4 regions of the Mesorhizobium sp. B2-4-17 genome follow, and region 3 is predicted to be linked to each of the others. Evidence: riboswitches for the same ligand, from Rfam matches in the RefSeq annotation. Region 3 holds a riboswitch; each other region holds the start of a gene.
The links. A riboswitch is a leader RNA that binds a small molecule or an ion and turns the genes downstream of it on or off. The one in region 3 is predicted to bind cobalamin.
Positions count from the first base shown of each region.

Region 1: linked by a shared signal. The riboswitch ahead of bluB (5,6-dimethylbenzimidazole synthase) and the one ahead of FJ548_RS15160 (DUF1636 family protein) in region 3 are both predicted to bind cobalamin.
Region 2: linked by a shared signal. The riboswitch ahead of FJ548_RS27295 (aromatic ring-hydroxylating dioxygenase subunit alpha) and the one ahead of FJ548_RS15160 (DUF1636 family protein) in region 3 are both predicted to bind cobalamin.
Region 4: linked by a shared signal. The riboswitch ahead of FJ548_RS14590 (DUF1636 family protein) and the one ahead of FJ548_RS15160 (DUF1636 family protein) in region 3 are both predicted to bind cobalamin.

Region 1 is NZ_VFUX01000002.1:176,531-181,887, forward strand. It holds gene ribB (3,4-dihydroxy-2-butanone-4-phosphate synthase) at 1-586, shown strand, start outside; gene FJ548_RS02575 (hypothetical protein) at 978-1,961, shown strand; partial or broken gene bluB (5,6-dimethylbenzimidazole synthase) at 2,126-2,707, opposite strand; cobalamin riboswitch at 2,756-2,938, opposite strand; gene FJ548_RS02585 (histone deacetylase family protein) at 3,119-4,045, shown strand; gene FJ548_RS02590 (exodeoxyribonuclease VII small subunit) at 4,049-4,300, shown strand; gene FJ548_RS02595 (DUF2277 domain-containing protein) at 4,412-4,678, shown strand; gene FJ548_RS02600 (pirin family protein) at 4,718-5,357, shown strand, end outside.
Region 2 is NZ_VFUX01000046.1:12,268-17,624, forward strand. It holds gene ugpC (sn-glycerol-3-phosphate ABC transporter ATP-binding protein UgpC) at 1-583, shown strand, start outside; gene FJ548_RS27280 (DUF680 domain-containing protein) at 655-894, opposite strand; gene FJ548_RS27285 (DUF680 domain-containing protein) at 956-1,162, opposite strand; gene FJ548_RS27290 (DUF680 domain-containing protein) at 1,235-1,432, opposite strand; cobalamin riboswitch at 1,925-2,126, shown strand; gene FJ548_RS27295 (aromatic ring-hydroxylating dioxygenase subunit alpha) at 2,278-3,525, shown strand; gene FJ548_RS27300 (hybrid-cluster NAD(P)-dependent oxidoreductase) at 3,546-4,646, shown strand; gene FJ548_RS27305 (hypothetical protein) at 5,059-5,357, shown strand, end outside.
Region 3 is NZ_VFUX01000017.1:60,503-65,859, reverse strand. It holds gene FJ548_RS15185 (NADH-quinone oxidoreductase subunit D) at 1-442, opposite strand, end outside; gene FJ548_RS15180 (NADH-quinone oxidoreductase subunit C) at 452-1,057, opposite strand; gene FJ548_RS15175 (NADH-quinone oxidoreductase subunit B) at 1,062-1,643, opposite strand; gene FJ548_RS15170 (NADH-quinone oxidoreductase subunit A) at 1,634-1,999, opposite strand; gene FJ548_RS15165 (winged helix-turn-helix domain-containing protein) at 2,329-3,528, shown strand; cobalamin riboswitch at 3,558-3,763, shown strand; gene FJ548_RS15160 (DUF1636 family protein) at 3,801-4,229, shown strand; gene cobW (cobalamin biosynthesis protein CobW) at 4,232-5,269, shown strand; gene FJ548_RS15150 (cobaltochelatase subunit CobN) at 5,288-5,357, shown strand, end outside.
Region 4 is NZ_VFUX01000016.1:82,764-88,120, forward strand. It holds gene groES (co-chaperone GroES) at 1-62, opposite strand, end outside; gene FJ548_RS14580 (hypothetical protein) at 548-727, shown strand; gene FJ548_RS14585 (helix-turn-helix domain-containing GNAT family N-acetyltransferase) at 772-1,719, shown strand; cobalamin riboswitch at 2,034-2,241, shown strand; gene FJ548_RS14590 (DUF1636 family protein) at 2,327-2,731, shown strand; gene FJ548_RS14595 (ABC transporter ATP-binding protein) at 2,728-3,513, shown strand; gene FJ548_RS14600 (ABC transporter substrate-binding protein) at 3,561-4,508, shown strand; gene FJ548_RS14605 (iron ABC transporter permease) at 4,508-5,357, shown strand, end outside.

The DNA of each region.
Region 1 (5,357 bases), on a different contig from region 3:
CACCGTCAAGCGCGGCCCACAGGTCGCGGCCTTCGCCGAGGAGCATGGCCTCCAGCAGGTTTCGGTCGCCGATCTCATCGCCTACCGGCAACGCAAGGAAACGCTGGTCGAACGCGTGGCTTGCTCGGAGATCGACACGCTCGGCGGCAAGGCGCAGGTCTTCACCTATACGTTGCCCTGGGACACGATGCATCATGTCGCGGTGGTCTTCGGCGATATCCGCGACGGCGAGGACGTTCCGGTCAGGCTGCATTCCGAAGACGTGGTGACCGACGTCTTCGGCACCAGCCATCGGCTCGACGGCATCATGAAGGCGATGGGCGAGCGTAAGCGCGGTGTCATCGTCTATCTGCGCGAAGGCTCGGTCGGTGTCGCCCATCAGGAGCGCAAGCGCCCTGCATCAGGTGACCGCGAGGATCACGAAGAGGCGCGCCGGCGCGAAAACGAATGGCGCGAAATCGGCCTCGGTGCGCAGATCCTGAAGGATCTCGGCATTTCCTCGATCAACCTGATCGCCTCGCGCGAGCGCCATTATGTTGGTTTGGAGGGTTTTGGCATCCATATCGCCAAGACCGAGATTTTGTAGTCCACCGAGGGATCGACGCGGCGGAAAGGTCCTGCTGGCAGGTCGCCTGCGTTGGCGATTGACTGAAGCGTCCGCTTGCCTCGTCATCCTATGGCGAAGCAAGGAGCGAAGCGACGCGGCTCAGACCATAGGATCCATGCCGCGACTTCGACGCGTTGCCACGGTCCAGAATTCTGCTCCGCTGTGATCTTCGATCAAGATTACGGCATGGATCCTCGGGTCTGCGCTCCGCTTCGCGTCGCTCCGCCCGTGGATGACGACGTCGCGGAAGCCTCGGCCAATTCCGAACGTTTGCGAACGAGCGGCTGCTCGCTTCTTCTCGTCGCCCCCCGGTTGACAATCTTCGGGGTGAGCGCATCCTCCCAGCCCTCTCTGAGGGGAGATTCGGGGCATGTGGGATTTCGATATCGGCAGGTCGGTGTCCATCATGATGCGGACCTGGCCTTTCATTGTTTTTCGCATGATCGTCTATTTCGGCATCACTCTGGCCTATATCCTGGCGACTGGCACGGGCGCCTCCGTCGGCTATGGCGTCGGCCATATCTCCACCGATCCCGACGGGCCGTTGTCCTTTGCCCTATGGGGCGGCGTCGTCGGCTTTGGCGCCGTCTCGATCGCCGTCTACTGGATCCGCGAATACATTCTCTACGTCGTCAAGGCCGGCCATATCGCCGTCATGGTCCATCTGATCGACGGCCGTGACGTTCCCGACGGTAAGAACCAGATCGTGTACGCAAAGGAGGTCGTGACCGAGCGTTTCGCCGAGGCTAACGTCCTTTTCGTCGTCGACCAGCTGGTCAAGGGCGCTATCCGCGCCATTACCGGCCTGCTTGGCGGCGTAGCCGCTTTCCTGCCCATTCCAGGCCTGAGCGGCCTTGTGTCTTTCATCAACACGGTAATCCGCCTGTCGCTCACCTATGTCGACGAGATCATCCTCGGCTACAATATCCGCATCAACTCGTCCTCGCCGTTCGAAACCGCACGCCAAGGCGTGGTGCTCTACGCCCAGAACGGCAAGATCATGGTCAAGAACGCCGTCTGGCTGGCGATCATCATGTGGGGCGTGTCGTTTGTCATCTTCCTGCTGATGCTGGCCCCGGCCGGCGCCATTCTTTTCCTCATGCCCGGGCAGCTTGCCGGCTGGGCCTTCGTGCTCGCCATCGTCTTTGCCTGGGCCTTCAAGGCAACCTTCATCGAGCCCTTCGCCATCGCCTGCCTGATGCAGGTCTATTTCAAGACCATTGCCGGCCAGCTGCCTGATCCAGCCTGGGACGCTCGGCTGGCCGAGGCATCGTCGAAGTTCAGGAACCTCAAGGACAAGGCGCTCTCCTCCTTCGGTGGTTCGCGCTGGGACACGGCCGGCGCGACACGCTGATCGGCCGGGCTGGCGGGCGTGCCGGCGACGGTATAGAGGCGCGACACCGCTGATTTGAGCGGCGCCTCGCCCTGGCCGCAAAACGTCTCGCTCATGATCAATTCGGGCAGCGGCAATCGCCGGCCCCAGCCATGTGTCTCGAGGTCCGGCTTGGGCGCGAACTCGGAAACACGGCCGACGCAGAGGTAGGCGACCGGCGTCACGTGCTCGGGAATGGCCAACAGCCGCTTCAGCGCCTCAGGCTCGATGATGCTGACCCAGCCGACGCCGATGCCTTCGGCCCGTGCCGCCAGCCAGAAATTCTGCACGGCGCAGACCGTGCTGTAGAGATCCATCTCCGGATTGTGCCAGCGCCCCAGCGGCGAACCTTTCGAGCGCTGGCGGTCGCAGGTGATGCAGATGTTGAGCGCGCTTTCGCAGATGCCTTCCAGCTTGAGCTTGCGGTAGAGCGCTTGTCGCTCTTCCTCGATTGCTGGCAGTTCCTGTTCACGCGCGGCCAGGAACAGGTCACGTACCTTCTCCCGGCGCCCGGCACCGCGAATGACGATGAAGTTCCACGGCTGCATGAACCCGACCGATGGCGCGTGATGGGCTGCAAGCAGCAGCCGAGCCAGCACCTCGTCGTCGATGGTCTCGGGAGTAAAATGGCTGCGAACATCGCGCCTGGTGAACATGGCTCGGTAGACGGCGTCGCGCGCCATCTGGTCAAATCCATCGCCCACAGGAGCGGTCATGGCTTCCAGCATCGCTTGTCCCCTTGCGACTTCAAATCAATGCCGCCCGCCTGACCATGCGGGTGACGATGCCTGCCAGGCCGGTCTTCTGGCTCGGGATCAACCCGCGTCCGGTGCCTTCCCGTCATCGACAGTGGCATTTACCGGCGCGGTCCCCCTTACAGCGTTGGGCACGCCACGGAATTCAACCGTGTTCCCGATTCTCCCGCCAGAGCATTTGCAGCCAAGTGGATTTCACTTGGCGTCGCATAATGCGACTGAGAACAAACAGGCCGGCGGGCACCAGGCAGTGGTGGCGACCTTACGCCGAAGCCCCGGCCGCGCCAATCCCCGCAGCGACGCGAATGGACGCAGACGTGATTTTCCCCAGCGATCAAGCCGCAACGCATAGCCATTGCCGTGTCGGGGCACTAGATAGGGACGATGGCCACCCGTCTCTACACGCACCCTATCTTCCTTGAACACATCACGCCGCCCGGCCACCCCGAACGGCCGGACCGCTTGCGCGCTATCGAGCGCGTGCTCGACGGCGAAGCCTTTGCCGCGCTTGATCGCGTCAAGGCGCCGGAAGGAGATGAAGCCACTATTCTCTACGCGCATCCGGCCGATTTCGTCGCGCGTGTGCGCGCCGCCATCCCCGAAGAGGGCATCGCCCGCGTCGATGCCGACACCACCGCCAGCCCGAAGAGCTGGCAGGCGGTGATCACCGCGATCGGTGCCGCCAACGCGGCCGTCGACGACGTCTTCACTGGCCGGGCCGACAATGCCTTCGTCGCCGCGCGGCCGCCCGGCCACCATGCCGAGAAAACCACCGCCATGGGCTTTTGCTTCTTCAATACGGCGGCGATCGCGGCGCGCTATGCGCAGAAGAAGCATGGCGCCGAGCGCGTCGCCGTCGTCGACTGGGACGTGCATCACGGCAACGGCACGCAGGATATTTTCTGGGACGATCCGTCGGTGCTCTATTGCTCGACGCATCAGATGCCGCTCTATCCCGGCACCGGTGCGAAGAACGAAACCGGGGCCGGCAACATCGTCAACGCGCCTCTGGCGCCGCAGACCGGCAGCGAGGTGTTTCGCGATGCCTTCCTGTCGCGGATACTGCCGGCGCTCGACAAATTCGCACCCGATCTGATCATCATTTCGGCCGGCTTCGACGCGCACCACCGCGATCCGCTGGCCGAGATCAATCTGACCGAGGATGATTTCGACTGGGCGACGGGCCAACTGATGCAACGCGCCGCGCGTCACGGCGACAACCGGCTCGTCAGCCTGCTTGAGGGCGGCTACGATCTGCAGGGATTGGCATTTTCGGTCGCGGCCCATGTCGCGCGGCTGATGAAAGGATGAATGATGGCTGGTGAGACCAACGAAGACGTCAAGGCGATGAGCTTCGAACAGGCACTCGATGCGCTGGAGAAGATCGTCGATGACCTGGAGCGTGGCGACGTGCCGCTCGATCAGTCAATCCGGATCTATGAACGCGGTGAGGCCCTGAAGGCGCATTGCGACCGGTTGCTGAAGGCTGCGGAGGACAAGGTCGAGAAGATCAGGCTGTCGCGCGATGGAAAGCCGGTCGGAACGGAGCCGCTCGACGCGGACTGAGGCACGGTCGCGATGACGGTCTTGCCTCGCCGGTTTTTGGACACGATCATGATTGAGGATCAAGCTCGTCCCGATTGGAACGGCTCCAGGACAAGAGGAGAAACGGAAGCGATGTGCAGAAACATCAAGACCCTGTTCAATTTTGACCCGCCGGCAACCAACGATGAAGTTCGCGACGCGGCACTTCAGTTTGTCCGCAAGCTGAGCGGGACGACGCGGCCTTCGAAGCAGAACCAGCATGCGTTCGACCATGCGGTGGAGGCCATCGCGGCATCGGCGCGGGAACTGCTCGATTCTCTCGAAACAAACCAGCATCCGCGCAACCGCGAAGAGGTGGCGGCCAAACTTCGGGCAAAGGCGGCGCTCCGTTTTGCCTGATGCGGCCAAGGCGGTCTGGACCGCTGACAAGGAGAGTTCATGAGCTTCTTCCCGGGGAAGGACCCTGAAGCCGGCGATGCCTTTGCCAGCGATCAGATCGAACTGATGGTCATCCCGAACGTCAAGGACATTGGCGGCTTCGAGGTGCGCCGAGCCTTGCCAACCGCCAAGAGGCGTCTGGTCGGCCCATTCATCTTCTTCGACCGCATGGGGCCGGCGATCCTGCGCGCGGGCCAGGCGCTCGATGTCCGTCCCCATCCCCATATCGGCCTGTCGACGGTCACCTATCTGTTTGACGGCAAGATCCGGCATCGCGATTCGCTGGGCACCGAAATGGTCATCCAGCCCGGCGACGTGAACCTGATGACCGCCGGCCGCGGCATCGTGCATTCCGAGCGCACGCCAGAGGAATTGCGCGGCGCGCCAATGTCGATTTCGGGCCTGCAGACATGGCTTGCCTTGCCAGACGACAAGGAGGAAGTGGCGCCGGTGTTCGAGAACACGGCTGTCTTGCGCCTTCCCGAGATCGATGCCGAAGGCGTCAGCGGCCGCGTTGTCATCGGTGATTTCCAGGGACTGCGCTCCCCTGTTAGGGCCGATTCCGAAACGCTCTACGCCGACCTGCGCCTGGCGCGGGGCGCCAGCGTGAAAATCCCGCCCGACGCGGAAGAACGCGCCA
Region 2 (5,357 bases), on a different contig from region 3:
CAAGCTCAAGGAATCGATGCCCAACACGACCATGATCTACGTCACCCACGACCAGGTCGAGGCGATGACGCTGGCCGACCGTATCGTGGTGCTGAAGGAGGGCCATATCGAGCAGGTCGGAACACCGATGGAACTCTACAAGAGGCCCGGCAATCTGTTCGTCGCCCAGTTCATCGGCTCGCCGGCCATGAACATCCTGCCGGCGACCGTCGACAGGACCGGCAGCCCGACCGTGATCAGTCATGTCGGCGGACGCAAGGCGACGGTGCCGATCGCGACACCGGCTTCGGCGAAGGGCGCGGCGGTAAGCTTCGGCGTGCGCCCGGAAGATCTCGCGATCGCCAGCGGCACGGACTATCTGTTCGAAGGGACGGTCGACTATATCGAACAACTCGGCGAGGTCCAGCTGGTCTATGTCGACATCGGCAGGACCGACCTGCCCCTGGTGACCAAGCTGCCTGGCAATGTCGAGGTCAAGCGCGGCTCGACGCTGCGGCTGACCGCCGATGCCGGCGACCTTCATATCTTCGACGCGGACGGCCGCTCCTTCGCGCTTCACGAGGTAGAGGCAAAGGCGGCCTGAAACAGGGTTCTGGTGATAAAAAAGAGCCGCAGGCATCGGCCCGCGGCTCTTTTTGTATTCCACATCGGCTATTAACGGCCGAAGAGATTCCGGTCGCTGCCCTGTGGGGCGGACTTCTGTGCGTCACCCGAGGAATTGAGCAGCTTGTAGACAGGCGATCCTTCATTGCGGATCGAGCCGGTATGCGAAGTGTCGACATTGGCGGTCGTCGCCTGCTTGTTGATGTCGGTGCCGCCAACATTGTCGTTGGCCGCATAGGCGCTGCCGGCGGCAATCAGAAGAGCGGCGGCGGTAAGAACAATCTTTTTCATTTCGGGTACTCCGGTATTCGCGAATCCAAGCGGCGGGCAAGCCCGCCGGTTGTCGTTGATATTAGTTGTTGCCGAACAGGTTGCGGTCGGCACCGTGCGTAGGCGTCTGAGCCGCCGGTTCGGACTTCTTGATCGAAGCGGTGTATGAGTTGTCGGTCGACGTGGCGGCCGGCTGGCTAGCGCCATTCGAACCATAATTGTCACTGCCGGCGAAAGCGCTGCCGGAAATGGCCAGAACGGCGACGGCAGCAAGAGCGATCTTCTTCATTTCAAGTCTCCTGAATTCTTCGAATGTCGCCAGGACGGCAGGCCAAACCCGCCGCCTGCTGGAGATCGGCTGTTAGTTGTTGCCGAAGAGGTTGCGGTCAGCACCGTGGGTGGGCGTCTGAGCAGCCGGTTCCGACTTCTTGATCGAAGCGGTGTAAGAGCTGTCGGCAGCAGTGGCCGCGGGGCCATTCGCACCATAGTGATCGCTACCAGCGAAGGCGCTGCCGGAAATGGCCAGAAGGGCGGCGGCAGTGAGAACAATCTTTTTCATTTTGGGTACTCCAGCATTTTTCCGTCCGTCTAGCGGCGTGTCTTGGGATTGAAATCGCGTCGTTCGGACGACCCCGATGTGGGAGAGCCAGCTAGCCGTTTCCAATCACGAAGATGTTCAACGTGGACCATGAATCCACTACTTGAAATTGTACCAAGATCTTCCACGTGCGATTTTTCCGTTGCAATATCAACGCGTTAATTAAAGTCGGTGTCGTCATCACCGACTCTATCGGAGGCTCGGCGTTCACACCGTCCTGCACGCACCGTCAACAGAAACGAACCGTTCGGTTCGATTTTAGAATCTGCTAATAGTCACTTTTCGAAACCGTTAACCCTTTTTGCTTCCACTCCGGGCCGATTCCGACGCCCGGCGCGGCCGTCACCGCGATGATTTTCGCTGTCGCTGCTCGTGACCAGATCGTTGCGCATGGGTGTCGCGCCACATGGATGCAATGTCGCTTTCATGCCGATGTCGCAAGCGCTGTCGTGATTAGATCATGTCATCTCAGGTGCCGCTTCGTGACGACGGGGCGGAGAATTGGGAAGCCGGTCAAAGTCCGGCGCTGCCCCCGCGACGGTGGTGGAGTTCAAGTCGCAACGGGAGACCACTGGGCGCAAGCCTGGGAAGGTGTCGCGACCGTCCGCAAGGACACTCCAGAGCCCGGAAACCAGCCAGAGATCGTAGAACTCGACTGATCGCGGTGGGCGGTCAAGAGGCGGATGCCGCATGCCCGGCGCTTGCCGGCATGCAGCCTTGTCCTTCCTCTCATCCCCTCCGGTTCAGTCATTAGAGCGACGCGCGTCCGTTTGGACGGGCCGATGCGATGAATGCGAGGACAGGACATGGATGCGCGCAACGATATGCTGAGGCTCTTGAACAGCCGCAGAGAGGGCTTTTCGCTGGAACAGCCCTTCTACACCGACCCGGACTACTTCAAGCTCGACATGGAGCTGATCTGGTATCGCGACTGGCTGTTCATCGGCCATGATTGCGAATTGCCGAAGCCGGGAAGCTTCATCACCGTGCAGATCGGCGACTATCCGGTCGTGCTGGTGCGCGACCAGCAGGGCAAGATCAATGCCTTCCACAACTCCTGCCGCCATCGCGGCAGCCGCGTCTGCAACACCGACAAGGGCTTGGCGGCCAAACTGGTCTGCCCGTATCACCAGTGGACCTACGAGCTCGACGGCCGCCTGCTGTTCGCCCGCCAGATGGCCGACGGTTTCGACAAAGGCCAGTTCGGCCTGAAGCCGGTCGCCTGCGAGAGCGTGGCCGGCTACGTCTTCATCTGCCTGGCCAGGGAGCCCGCCGACTTCGCACCGATGCGGGCGATGATCGAACCCTATCTCAAGCCGCACCGGCTGAGCGAAGCAAAGATCGCTTTCCAGAGCACCATCGTCGAGAAGGGCAACTGGAAGCTGGTCTGGGAAAACAACCGCGAGTGCTATCATTGCGCCGGCAGCCATCCGGAGCTTTGCAAGACCTTCCCGGAGGCGCCGACCGTGACCGGTGTACAGGGCGCCGACAGCGATCCTGAGATGATCGCGCACTGGGCGAAATGCGAGGCCGTTGGCCTGCCGAGCAAATTCCGCATCGATCCGGCCGGGCAATATCGCGCCACCCGCGCGCCGCTGCTGCGCGACGCGGTCAGCTACACGATGAGCGGCAAGCGGGCGGTGAAGAAGAACCTCTCCGACAGCGTCTCGGCCGACCGCATCGGCACCCTGATGCACTATCACTATCCGACCACCTGGAACCACATCCTGATCGATCACGCCGTTACCTTCCGCGTGCTGCCGATCAGTGCCACGGAAACGGCGGTAACGACGAAATGGCTGGTGCACAAGGATGCGGTCGAGGGCGTCGATTACGATCTCGCCGAACTCACCCATGTGTGGACCGAGACCAACGATCAGGATCGCCGTATCGTCGAGGAAAACGCCTTCGGCATCCTGTCGCCGGCCTACGAACCAGGCCCGTATTCGGAGCTGCATGAGGGTGGCGTCATCCAGTTCGTCGACTGGTATGCGCGTTTCATTGGTCCGCGCCTCGCCGAGGATGGTCGACCAGCGCTCCGCAGTGTCGCCTGAGAGGCCAAAGGATGAACGCGATGACTGATCTTGGCCTTTACCGCCATCTCGACCAGATGGCGCCCTGGAACGACCGGCTCCAGGTGCTGGAAGTGATTGGGGTCAGCGACGAGTCTCCTGACGTCAAGACCTTCACCTTCCGCTCCGACAACCAGACCTGGTTCCGCTACAAGCCGGGCCAGTTCGTGACGCTGGAACTGCCGACAGATGACGGGCCGCTGATGCGCACCTATACATTGTCATCGTCGCCATCGAGGCCGTTCTCGATCGCGGTGACGGTGAAGGCACAGGCCGGCAGCATTGGTACGCGCTGGATGTTCGATCATCTGGTGCCTGGCTCACACGTCAAGGCCTACGGGCCGGCCGGCGACTTCTCGCTGCACAGCCATCCGGCAGCCAAATATCTGTTCATCTCGGCAGGCTCGGGCGTGACGCCGATGATGTCGATGCTGCGCTGGCTGAACGACTGCGCGCCATGGACCGATGTCAGCTTCGTCAACTGCGCGCGCCGACCCGAAGAGATCATCTTCCGCAAGGAACTCGAACTGCTCGGCGGCCATATGCCCGGCCTGTCGCTCGGCTTCATGATCGAGGAGCGCTCAAGCCGTGAGGGCTGGTACGGCCATATGGGCCGTATCGACGCCATAAGGCTGCCGCTGCTGGCGCCCGATTTTCGCGAACGCGAGATCTTCTGCTGCGGTCCGGATCCTTTCATGCGGGCCGTGCGCGGCATGCTGGAAGCCGCCGGCTTCGACATGACGAAATACCACCAGGAGAGCTTCGCCGCGCCGGTGGTGGAGGAAATCCCGGCGCCGTTCGCAGCGCCCGCACAGGACGGCGCCCCTGTTCCCGCCGAAGCCGCGACAGCGATTCGCTTCGCGCTTTCGGACGTCGATGCCGAATGTGTCGCCGGCCAGACCGTGCTGCAGACGGCGCGCGCCTCGGGCGTGCGGATACCCGCGGCCTGCGAATTCGGCCTGTGTGGAACCTGCAAGGTCAAGAAGGTCTTCGGCGATGTCGAAATGAGCCACAATGGCGGCATCCTCGATCACGAGATCGATGACGGCTTCATCCTGGCCTGTTGCTCCAGGCCGCTGTCGGCGTTGGAAATCGAGGCATAATCGGTTCAAGGCCTCAACCGATCCGGGAAACAGTCGGTGCCTTGCCGGCCCTGGTTGCCTGCGACGCGGTGCCACCGAAAATCCGGCTGAACCGCGCAGACTGTAATGGCGCGATTAACCGCACTTTAGGCAATCCCGGCTAGCTTTCGGTGTCAGTTCCAGTGGCGGGAGCAGCCGGTGATCGATGTCAGCACTGCCGCTGGGCGAGCGGCGCGAGCACCGGTCGTGCCCATTTCGACGCTGCTCGACACAGTGGGCGCGCACGCACGATCGGCTTCTGCTTCCGACCATATTGGCTTGTATTCCTCAGAACCGGATCAACTGCCACCCTTGGCACTGAGGCCGGCACAGCTGTGTTCCCGTCCATGATTTCGTCATTCTGCGTAAAAGTCATCTTTGTTGGGGCGGTCCGATGAGCATGGGAAATGTAAGAAACATCAGTACTGCGACTGGCTTTGCGTCCGCGGTTGGAAGCTTGTCGCCGGTATGGCTTGTTGCGACCGTAGTGGTGTTCTCTTTTTTTATGCCGTGGACCGCCGGCGACAATACCGACGTCAGCTGGCTCATCGTTATCTGCGAAAAGGTTCTGGATGGTCAGAGGCTCTATGTCGACATTCTGGAAACCAATCCGCCTTTCTCCGTGGCCCTCTATATTGGGCCGGTATGGCTGTCCCACAGGCTCGGCATCTCGCCGGAATCCGCAATCGAGTG
Region 3 (5,357 bases):
CGGAGGCGCGCTCATAGAACACCATCAGCTTTTCGCGCTCGACGAAGCCCCACAGCGGCGGCGTCAGCGCACCAATGTCCAGCGCCTGCGTCGTCACATTGAGGATGTGCGACATGATGCGGCCGATCTCGCAATAGAGCACGCGGATCAGCTGGCCACGCTTCGGCACTTCGATGCCGAGCAGCCGCTCGACGGCGAGCGCAAAGGCGTGCTCCTGGTTCATCGGTGCGCAGTAATCGAGCCGGTCGAGATAGGGCACGGCCTGCAGATAGGTCTTGTGCTCCATCAGCTTCTCGGTGCCGCGATGCAATAGGCCAATATGCGGATCGACGCGGTCGATGACTTCGCCATCGAGTTCGAGAACCAACCGCAGAACACCATGGGCGGCGGGGTGCTGGGGCCCAAAGTTGATGTTAAAATTGCGGACGGAGGTTTCGGCCATTCTGGCGCCTCAATTCGTCTTGGCTTTTTCGTCTCCAGGCAGCACGTAGTCCGTGCCTTCCCAAGGAGACAAAAAATCGAAATTGCGGAATTCCTGCTTGAGCTCGACCGGCTCGTAGATGACGCGCTTGGCTTCGTCGTCGTAGCGCAGCTCGACGAAACCGGTCAGCGGGAAATCCTTGCGCAGCGGGTGACCATCGAAACCGTAGTCGGTGAGGATGCGGCGCAGGTCGGGATGGCCCGAAAACAGCACGCCATAGAGATCGTAGGTCTCGCGCTCGAACCAGTCGGCGCCGGGATAGACGCCGGTGATCGACGGCACCATCGTCTCCTCGTCGGCCTGCACCTTGACGCGGATGCGCACATTCTGTTTCGGCGACAGCAGATGATAGACGACGTCGAAGCGCTTGGCCCGCGACGGATAGTCGGCGCCACAGATATCGATGATCGAGATGAACTGGCAGCGCGCATCGTCACGCAGGAAGGTCATCACTTCGACGAGGTCGCGCGGTTCGACATGAATGGTGAGTTCGCCATAGGCGAACACCGCGTCCGAGATCCGTCCGCTCATTTTCTCGCCGAGATAGCTCGACAGTTCGCTCAGTGATGCGGCCATGGATTTACCGTTCGATCGTGCCGGTGCGGCGGATTTTCTTCTGCAGGAGAAGAATGCCGTAGAGCAGTGCTTCGGCGCTCGGCGGGCAGCCGGGCACATAGATGTCGACCGGCACGACGCGGTCGCAGCCGCGCACCACCGAGTAGGAATAGTGGTAATAGCCGCCGCCATTGGCGCAGGAGCCCATCGAGATGACGTAGCGGGGCTCCGGCATCTGGTCGTAGACCTTGCGCAGTGCCGGCGCCATCTTGTTGGTCAGCGTGCCGGCGACGATCATGATGTCGGACTGGCGCGGAGACGCACGCGGCGCCACGCCGAACCGCTCCGAGTCATAGCGCGGCATCGAGGTGTGGATCATCTCGACCGCGCAGCAGGCGAGGCCGAAGGTCATGAACATCAGCGAGCCGCTGCGCGCCCAGGTGATCAGCGCCTCTGTCGAGGTGACAAGAAATCCCTTGTCGGCGAGCTCATTGTTGATTTCGAGGAAAAAGGGATCGTCCTCCCCCACCGGCCTGCCGGTGTTGGGATCGATAATGCCCTTGGGCTTCGGCGCGACGAGGGTGCCTGAACTGTCGTTCAATCCCATTCCAGCGCTCCTTTTTTCCATTCATAGGCAAAGCCGATGGTCAGCACTGCCAAAAACACCATCATCGACCAGAAGCCGAGCATGCCGATCTTCGAGAAGGACACGGCCCAGGGAAACAAGAAGGCCACTTCCAGGTCGAAGATGATGAACAAGATCGACACCAGGTAGAAACGGATGTCGAATTTCATGCGGGCGTCGTCGAACGAGTTGAAACCGCACTCGTAGGCGGAAAGCTTTTCAGGATCGGGGTTGCGGTAGGCCACCAGAAACGGCGCCGCGATAAGCGCGATGCCGACGACCGCCGCCACTGCGATAAACAGGACGATGGGCAGGTACGAACTGAGAAGTGCGTTCATGCAGCGGCTTTCCGTTGGCGCCAATCCACTTTTGTTACAGCACCGGACCTTAATGCGGAAGCGTGACAGTTTAACCGCTGAACCGTTTTAAGGGGCCTATGCTGCAACGCGGCGAGGGTTAGCGCAGCACTTCCAGCGAAGCAAGTCAAACCTTGTTCAAAACGCCGGGCTGGACGGCATAACGGAAGAAACTGGTCCGATGCGCTCCTGTTTGATTTCCTTCACTTTCTACTCCACTTTTATCTCCTGACATATCTACCGCCATTTGCCTGCTAGCATGCCGGAATCACCGGCTAAAATCCGCAAATCGATCAGGGCAAGGGCTCCCGATGAAGGAAAAAATCTCGCTCGCTATGGCCCGGCGCATCGCGCTCGGCGCTCAGGGCTTTCTCGACCCCCGCCCAAGTGGCACGCCGGACCGCCGCCACTTCGCCCGCGTGCTCTCCCGCACCGGCCTGCTGCAGATCGATTCCGTCAGCGCGGTGGTGCGCGCGCATTATATGCCGCTTTATTCGCGGCTTGGCCCCTACCCGCTCGCGCTCCTCGACAATGCCGCCGTGACGCGCAAGCGCACGGTGTTCGAATATTGGGCGCATGAAGCCTCGTTCCTGCCGGTCGAGACATATCCCTTGATGCGCTGGCGCATGCAGCGCGCCGAGCAAGGCGAGGAAATGTATCTGGGCCTCGCCAAATGGGGCCGCGAGCACGCCGCCTACATCGAAGAGATCTATCGGGAAGTCGCCGATCGCGGCCCGATCGCCGCCTCGGCGCTTGAGGGCCAGAAAGGTTCGGGCGGCTGGTGGGGCTGGAGCCACGCCAAGCACGCCTTCGAATGGTTGTTCTGGGCCGGCCGCATCACCACCGCGCACCGCCGCGGCTTCGAGCGCTTCTATGACCTGCCGGAGCGCGTGCTGCCGCAAGCGATCCTCGATCTGCCGGTGCCGGCGGCCGAGGACGCGCATCGCGAATTGCTGCGCATTTCCGCCCGCGCCCATGGCGTGGCTACAGCCGGCGACCTGCGCGACTATTTCCGCCTGTCGCCCGCAGACATGAAGGGCCGGCTGGAGGAACTGGTCGAGCTGCGCGAGTTGCTGCCGGTGCGTGTCGAGGGCTGGAACAAGCCGGCTTACCTCCATAGAGATGCCCGTCTCCCGCGCAAGATCGAAGCGCGCGCCCTGCTGGCACCGTTCGATCCGGTCGTCTTCGAGCGCTCGCGCACCGAGCGGCTGTTCGATTTCCATTACCGCATCGAGATCTACACTCCGGCCGAAAAACGCCAGTACGGCTACTATGTCCTGCCCTTCGTGCTTGGCGACAGGATCGTCGCTCGCGTCGACCTTCGGGCCGACCGACCGGCAAGCGTGCTGCGCGTGCCTGCGGCCTATGCCGAGCCCGGAGCGCCGCCTGAAACCGCCGCCCAGCTCTTCGAGGAATTGAAGCAGATGCAGGTCTGGCTTGGCCTTGAACGTATCGACGTGACGCCCGCCGGCGATCTGGGCCCGGCGCTGGCCGACATCGCCATGTCGTAGCCGCGCGTTGACACAGCTGCCTGCAAAAGCCTAAATCCGCTCCAGACGGTCCCCTGCCCGCAACGGCTGGGGCTAAGAGGGAATGCGGTGCGGGATTTCGGTCTCAAATCCGCGGCTGTCCCCGCAACTGTAAGCGAAGAGCCAAGGCCGAAAGCCACTGGGAGTTCCCGGGAAGGCGGCTAACCAAGGCGATGACCCGCGAGCCAGGAGACCTGCCGTCTGCGACAGAAGAATCCGATCGCCCGGCGGGTTTCCGGGCAAGGAGCCCGGTTTTGGACCACAACGGCAGTTTTTCGGCTGGTGCAGCGGATATATCGTCCGCCGATGGCGACGCCTTGTCCGGCGTCACCGTTATCGTCTGCGCGTCCTGCCGCGACGAAACCGGCTCCGACGCCCATCCCCGCGCCGGCGAACTCCTGGCACAGGACACACGCCGCGCCGCGGCATCCGAGCGCGTCCGCGTCCGCACGGTCGAATGCCTCGGCAACTGCAAACGCCGGCTCAGCGCCGCAATCCTGCGCGACGGCTGCTGGAGTTATGTGTTCGGCGACCTGACCACGGGCAGCGGCGCCGACCTCGTTACCGGCGCCAAACTCTTCGCCACCTCGAGCGACGGCCTCATCCCTTGGCGCGGCCGCCCTGATTCCCTGAAGCGCGGCCTCGTTGCCCGCATCCCTCCCCTCGACCTGCTGAAAGACTGACCATGACCGCTTCCGTCTCCCGTGTTCCCTGCACTGTCGTCACCGGCTTCCTCGGCGCCGGCAAGACGACGCTGGTCCGCCATCTCCTCGAAAATGCCGGCGGCAAGCGCATCGCGATCATCGTCAACGAGTTCGGCGACATCGGCATCGACGGCGAGATCCTCAAGGGTTGCGGCATCGACACCTGTCCGGAGGAAAACATCGTCGAACTGGCCAATGGCTGCATCTGCTGCACCGTGGCCGACGATTTCGTGCCGGCGCTTGACCGGATCCTGTCGCTGACGCCGAAAGTCGACCATATCCTGATCGAAACTTCGGGCCTCGCTTTGCCCAAGCCCCTGGTCCAGGCCTTCCAGTGGCCGACGGTGAAGAGCCGCGTGACCGTCGATGGTGTGATCGCTGTGGTCGACGGCCCTGCACTGGCAGAAGGCCGAGTCGCCAACGACATGGACGCCCTGCAGGCGCAGCGCGCCGGGGATGACAGCCTCGACCATGACGACCCGGTCGAGGAAGTGTTCGAGGACCAGATCGCCTGCGCCGACCTGATCATCCTGTCGAAGAGCGACCTGATGGACGCCGCCGGGTCGGCCCGCGCCAACGCCATCGTCAACGAACATTCCGCCCGGGCCGTCAAGATCGTGCCGACGTCCCATGGCAAGGTCGATCCCTCCGTACTGCTCGGGCTCGGCCTCGCCGTCGAAGACGACATCGAGAACCGCAAGTCCCATCACGACGGCGCATTCGACCACGAGCATGACGACTTCGACACCTTCATTGTCGACATCCCCTCGATCGCCAATCCGGACGAGCTGGCAAAACGCGTCGCCGACGCCGCCGAACAGGAAAACGTGCTGCGCGTGAAAGGCTTCGTCGAGGTCGGCGGCAAGCCGATGCGGCTTTTGCTGCAGGCCGTCGGCCCGCGCGTCAACCATTACTACGACCGCGCCTGGACCGCCGAGGACGACCGCCGTTCGCGCCTTGTCGTCATCGGCCTCAAGGGGCTGAACCGCCCGGCAATCGAACGTATCCTCGCCGGCTGACTTTCGGGCACGGCCGCGATGCACATCCTCACCACGACCTCCGCCTCGCTCGACGATCTCGCCGAGCCGGTCGATCTGCGGCAGGCGC
Region 4 (5,357 bases), on a different contig from region 3:
TCGGATTCGACCCGGCGAACGACCACGCGGTCATGAAGCGGGCGGAACTTCGACTTTGCCATTTTTTCTTCCTCGATGAGAACGGTGAGAAACAGTTCCTCCATCCGGCGAAGCCGGACAACAACAAAGTCCGGCGGCGCCGGACCTGTAGTTAGCACTCACCAATGGCGAGTGCTAACGTGGCGATGAGATAGGCTGCTGGCCTGCCAGAGTCAAGGCGCGCCGAGTGCCTCTTTCCATCATGATGGTGAACTCACCGAAGCTTGGCCGAACCGAGGACCAGAAGCGGGCAACGTTCCGCCGCGGCGACGTGAACTCGGCTTTGACTACGGAAAATTCGATTTTGTTCTGCATGAGGGCAGGGCCATCCTCCTTGATGCCAACAAAACTCCCGGCCGTCCCTAGAACCTCGTTAAGATGTTCACGGCCGGCGCCTCCGATCTGGCCGACGGCTTTGAAGGCCTTATTCGTCGGGCGAGATAGACCAGCGACCGGCCAGGATCGCCCTCACGCCGCTCCCGCCTGTTGACATCGGTTGCAGCAATTCATGGGCTTGCCTGCCGATACGGCCATCAGGCCAGGCGATTGCGTGTTCCTGCGGCCGACGCAGAGCGCGGCCGTGCTGCAGCAGTTCGGGCCGATCGCGGTGCTATCCGGCGGCAGGATTTGCGGATCGTTGGCCGGTGTTGCCGATGATGTGAACACGTCGGATGCTCAAGATAGTTGACTCAGTCAAGTAAATGATTGATCCTGTAAAGACAGGAGATGTCCATGACGGTTCACCATCAGCCCGGCAATGATGCGCCCAATGAGCGGATCGATGTCGTGCGGGCATTCAACCGCTTCTACACCCGCCAGATCGGGCTGCTCGACGAAGGGCTGCTGAAAAGCGCCTTCTCCCTGACCGAGGCGCGTGTGCTCTACGAGTTGGCGCATCGCGATGGCCTGACCGCGACCGACCTTGGACGCGATCTCGGCCTCGATGCCGGCTATGTCAGCCGTTTGCTGAAAAAGTTCGAACGCCTTCACCTCATCTCCAGAGCGACGCTGGTTTCGGACGCGAGGCAATCGTCGATTGCGTTGACGCAGGCGGGCAGGAATGCCTTCGCACCGCTGAACAAGGAATCGCACGATCAGGTCCGGGCCCTGCTCGATCGGCTGCCGGCATCGGAACAAGACCGGCTGGTCAAATCCATGCAGACGGTGCAGCGTCTACTCGCCGAAAATGCCGAGCCAACGATCCCCTATCTGTTGAGGCCGCTGCAGATCGGCGACATCGGCTGGATCACCCACCGGCAAGGGCTGCTCTATGCCCAGGACTATGGCTGGGACGAAACCTATGAGGCGCTGGTCGCCGAAATCCTCGTGGCGTTCGTGAAATCCTACGATCCGAAATGGGAGCGCAGCTGGATCGCCGAGCGGGAAGGCGAGGTCGTCGGCTCGGTCTTCGTCGTACGCAAGTCGGATCAGGTGGCGAAGCTGCGTTTGCTCTATGTCGAGCCTTCGGCGCGTGGCCTCGGCATCGGCAAGCGACTGGTGGAGGAAGTCATCGGCTTTGCCCGCGCCAGGGGATACAAGACGCTGACCTTGTGGACAAACGACATTCTCGCCGCTGCCCGGCATATCTACCAGGCCGCCGGCTTCAAATTGATCGAGGAAGAACCTCACCATTCCTTCGGCAAGGATCTGGTTGGTCAGAACTGGAATCTTGATTTGTGATCTTCCGCCAGAGCATGATGCCGAAAAGTGTGAAGCGGTTTTCACACGACGTCATGCCCTATCTCTTTAATTAGAAGCGGATTCAGATTTCAGGTCGATTCGACCTGAAATCATCCGGCTTTCCGCGCTTGGCCAATTTGATCGAAATTGCGCACTCCGCGCAATTCGCTCGACAGATGGCTGACAGCCCCTCGCTTGACAGCGCCGCGCCTCATGCGTTATTGCGTTATGTTATTACATAAAGATGCGTCGCGCGCGGCTTCGGCTCCGATCGTGGCGACTGAGAAATCCGTTGCGATGCAATCCGGGGAAAACTAGGGTGGAATGGTGATGGTCCCCGAGTCGAAAGGCGAGGGGTGAAAAGGGAACACGGTGAGATCCGCCTGGGATCGAGGCCGTGGCTGCCCCCGCAACTGTAAGCGGTGAGCGAGATCCGAAATGCCACTGGCCGGCGAGGCTGGGAAGGCAGGATTGCGCCGAGACCCGCGAGCCAGGAGACCTGCCATCACGGAGTTGACCGGACGGGGTGTGCCGGGAGGAGACCTGGACGTCGGTCTGACGACCGACCGCCAACATCCTTCCGTCGCCAATCGAGAAAGACGGAAAGTTGGGCGCCGCCATAGATCGCATTCACCGTATCATCGTGTGCACGCTTTGCCGCGACATCCCGACAGGGACCAGGTCGGGCGAAGCTTTGTGCACCGATTTGCGCTCGCGGTTGTCGACCCACGCCGAACTCGCGGTGGCGCAGGGTTTCACGGTCGAGGGGGTGGCGTGCATGGCAGGCTGTGCGCGGCCGCTGGCGGTGGCGTTCCAGGCCCCGGGCAAGGCCGCCTATCTCTTCGGCTCCATCGATGCCGAGGCCGACGCCGGCGATCTCGTGCGGTTTGCCAGGCTCTACGCCTCGCTCCCCGACGGCTGGTGCAATGCCGGACAACGTCCGCCGCGACTGGCCGGCAAGACGCTGGCCCGCATCCCGGTAGCGGGCGAGCCAGCAGGAGACAGCCGATGACGGTGCCGCTTCTCGAGGCGCGCGATCTCGGCGCGGTGGCGAATGGGCGGAATCTGGTCCACGCGGTCAGCCTGTCCATGGCCATCGGCGATCGCCTCGCCATTATCGGCCCCAACGGCGCCGGCAAGACCACGTTGCTGCGCATGTTGTCCGGCATGCTCAAGCCAAGTTCCGGAGAGGTGAAACTCGGCGGGCGCCGCCTCGACAGGATTTCGCCGGCCGAGCGGGCCCTTCACATAGCCGTCGTCGGCCAGACCGACCAGCCGGATCCGCGGCTGGCGGTGATCGACTATGTCGAGCTTGGCCGCGTCCCGCATGCCGGCTTGAAACACAGGAGCGAGGAACGCGACATTGTCGTGGACGCGCTGCGCCGGACCGGTTTGCTGCCCCTGCTTGGCCGCACCATTGGCTCGCTGTCGGGCGGGGAACGCCAACGCGCCCAGCTTGCGCGCGCCATCGCCCAGGAACCTAAAGTATTGTTCCTCGACGAACCGACCAACCATCTCGACCCCCGCGCCCGCGCGGAACTGCTCGAACTCGTGGCTGGCTTCGGCATGACGGTGATCGCGGTGCTGCACGATCTGCCCCTGGTGGCGCCGTTCGCCACAAGGGTAGCGGTGATGAACGAAGCTCGGCTCCATGCGCTGGCGGCGCCGCGCGAAGCGCTGACGCAACAACTGATCCGCGAGATTTTCGGCGTCGACGTGTTTCGCCTGCGCCATCCCACCGAGGACCGCGAACTGACCGTGTTCGATGTTCCGAACCGTGCGGCGCCTTCCTGACCGAAACCGACTTTCATCCGACACAGTTCAACCAAGGAGCAAAAATCGTGAAACGCCTCGCCCTGTCGCTCGCCTTCTCGCTGCTGGCGTCGGCAGCCTTCGCCTTCCCGGTCACCGTCGACAGTTGCGGCAAGCCGCTGACCTTCGATGCGCCTCCCAAGCGCGCCGTCATCCACGATCTCAACATGGCAGAGATGGCCTTCGCGCTGAAGCTGCAGCCGTCGATCGTCGGCCTGACCGGCATCACCGGATGGTACAAGGTCGGGCCCGATTTCAAGGCCGAGCAGGGTTCGATCCCGGAACTGGCGCCGAAATACCCGACACTCGAAAACCTCGTCGCGGTCGAGCCTGATTTCTTCTTCGCCGGCTGGTACTATGGCATGAAGCCGGGCGGCGATGTGACGCCCGACACGCTCGCGCCGCACGGCATCAAGACGCTGGTGCTGACGGAAAGCTGCGTCCATCTCGACAAGAACCGGCCCGCCGCCTCGATGGACCTTCTCTACGGCGATGTCGAAAAACTGGGCAAGATCTTCGGCAAGGAGGCCGAGGCGGAGAAGCTCGTTGCCGGTTGGAAGGCGCAACTCGCTGACATCACCGCCAAGGTCGGCGATCGCAAGGGAACACGGGTGTTCCTCTACGATTCCGGCGAGGACAAGCCGTTCACCGCCGGAAAATTCGCCATCCCCAGCGCCATGATCACGGCAGCCGGCGGCGACAACATCATGGCCGACATGGAGACGAGCTGGGGCAACACCGACTGGGAAACAGTGGCGTCGCGCAATCCGCAATTCCTCATCCTTCTCGACTACCAGGATGGCGGCGGCTACAAGAAGCTCCTCGACTTCCTCAAGGCCCATCCGGCGATGAAAGAGACGGACGCGGTCAAGAACGAGCGTTTCGTGGCCCTGCGTTATGCCGAGCTGACGCCCGGACCGGCAAACATCGACGCGATCGGCAAGATCGCCAGGGCGATGCATCCGGAAGCGTTCTGATGCATCTCACCCTGAAGCACAAATCCGGCGCGCTCTCAGGGCACAAGGCATTCGCGCTGGCCATGGCGGCGGGCGCGGTGGCGACCGCCGCTCTCGTGCTGCTGTCGATCGCCTATGGTTCGACGCTGATACCGCTGAGCGACGTCGTTGCCGCACTTGGCCATGCCGTCGGGTTGAATGAACATCAGGTGTCTGGCCCGGTCGGCAAGATCGTCGTCGATCTGCGGCTGCCGCGCACGATCCTGGCGGTCTGTGTCGGCGCGGGCCTCGGCATGGTCGGCGCGTTGCTGCAGACGGTGACGCGTAACGATCTCGCCGATCCCTTCCTGTTCGGCCTGTCTTCGGGGGCCGCCGCGGGCGCGGTTTCCGTCATCACCGTCTTTGGTGACAGTTTCGGCATCTGGACCTTGCCGATCGCGGCTTTCACCGGCGGCATACTGGCAGCGGGCATCGTGCTGCTGCTGGTCGCGCGGGTAAGGGGGCAGGGCCCGGAACGCTTGATCCTTGCCGGGCTTGCCGTCTCCTTCATGTTCACTGCGTTGACCAACTACCTGGTCTTTGCCGGAGACCAGCGCGCGGCCCATTCGGTGCTGTTCTGGACGATGGGCGGGCTTGGGCTGGCGCGCTGGGACAATGTGTGGCTGGGCGCGTTGGGGGCCGGCACGATCGCTGCCTACGGGCTTTGGAACCATCGCAGGCTGGACGCCTTCCTGGCCGGCGAAAGTGCCGCCGAAAGCCTTGGCGTGCCCGTGGCAAGGATGCGCAGGGCGACATTCCTCGTCGCCGCCTTCTCGACGGCAATTCTGGTCTCGGTCGCCGGCGTCATCGGCTTTGTCGGATTGATGATCC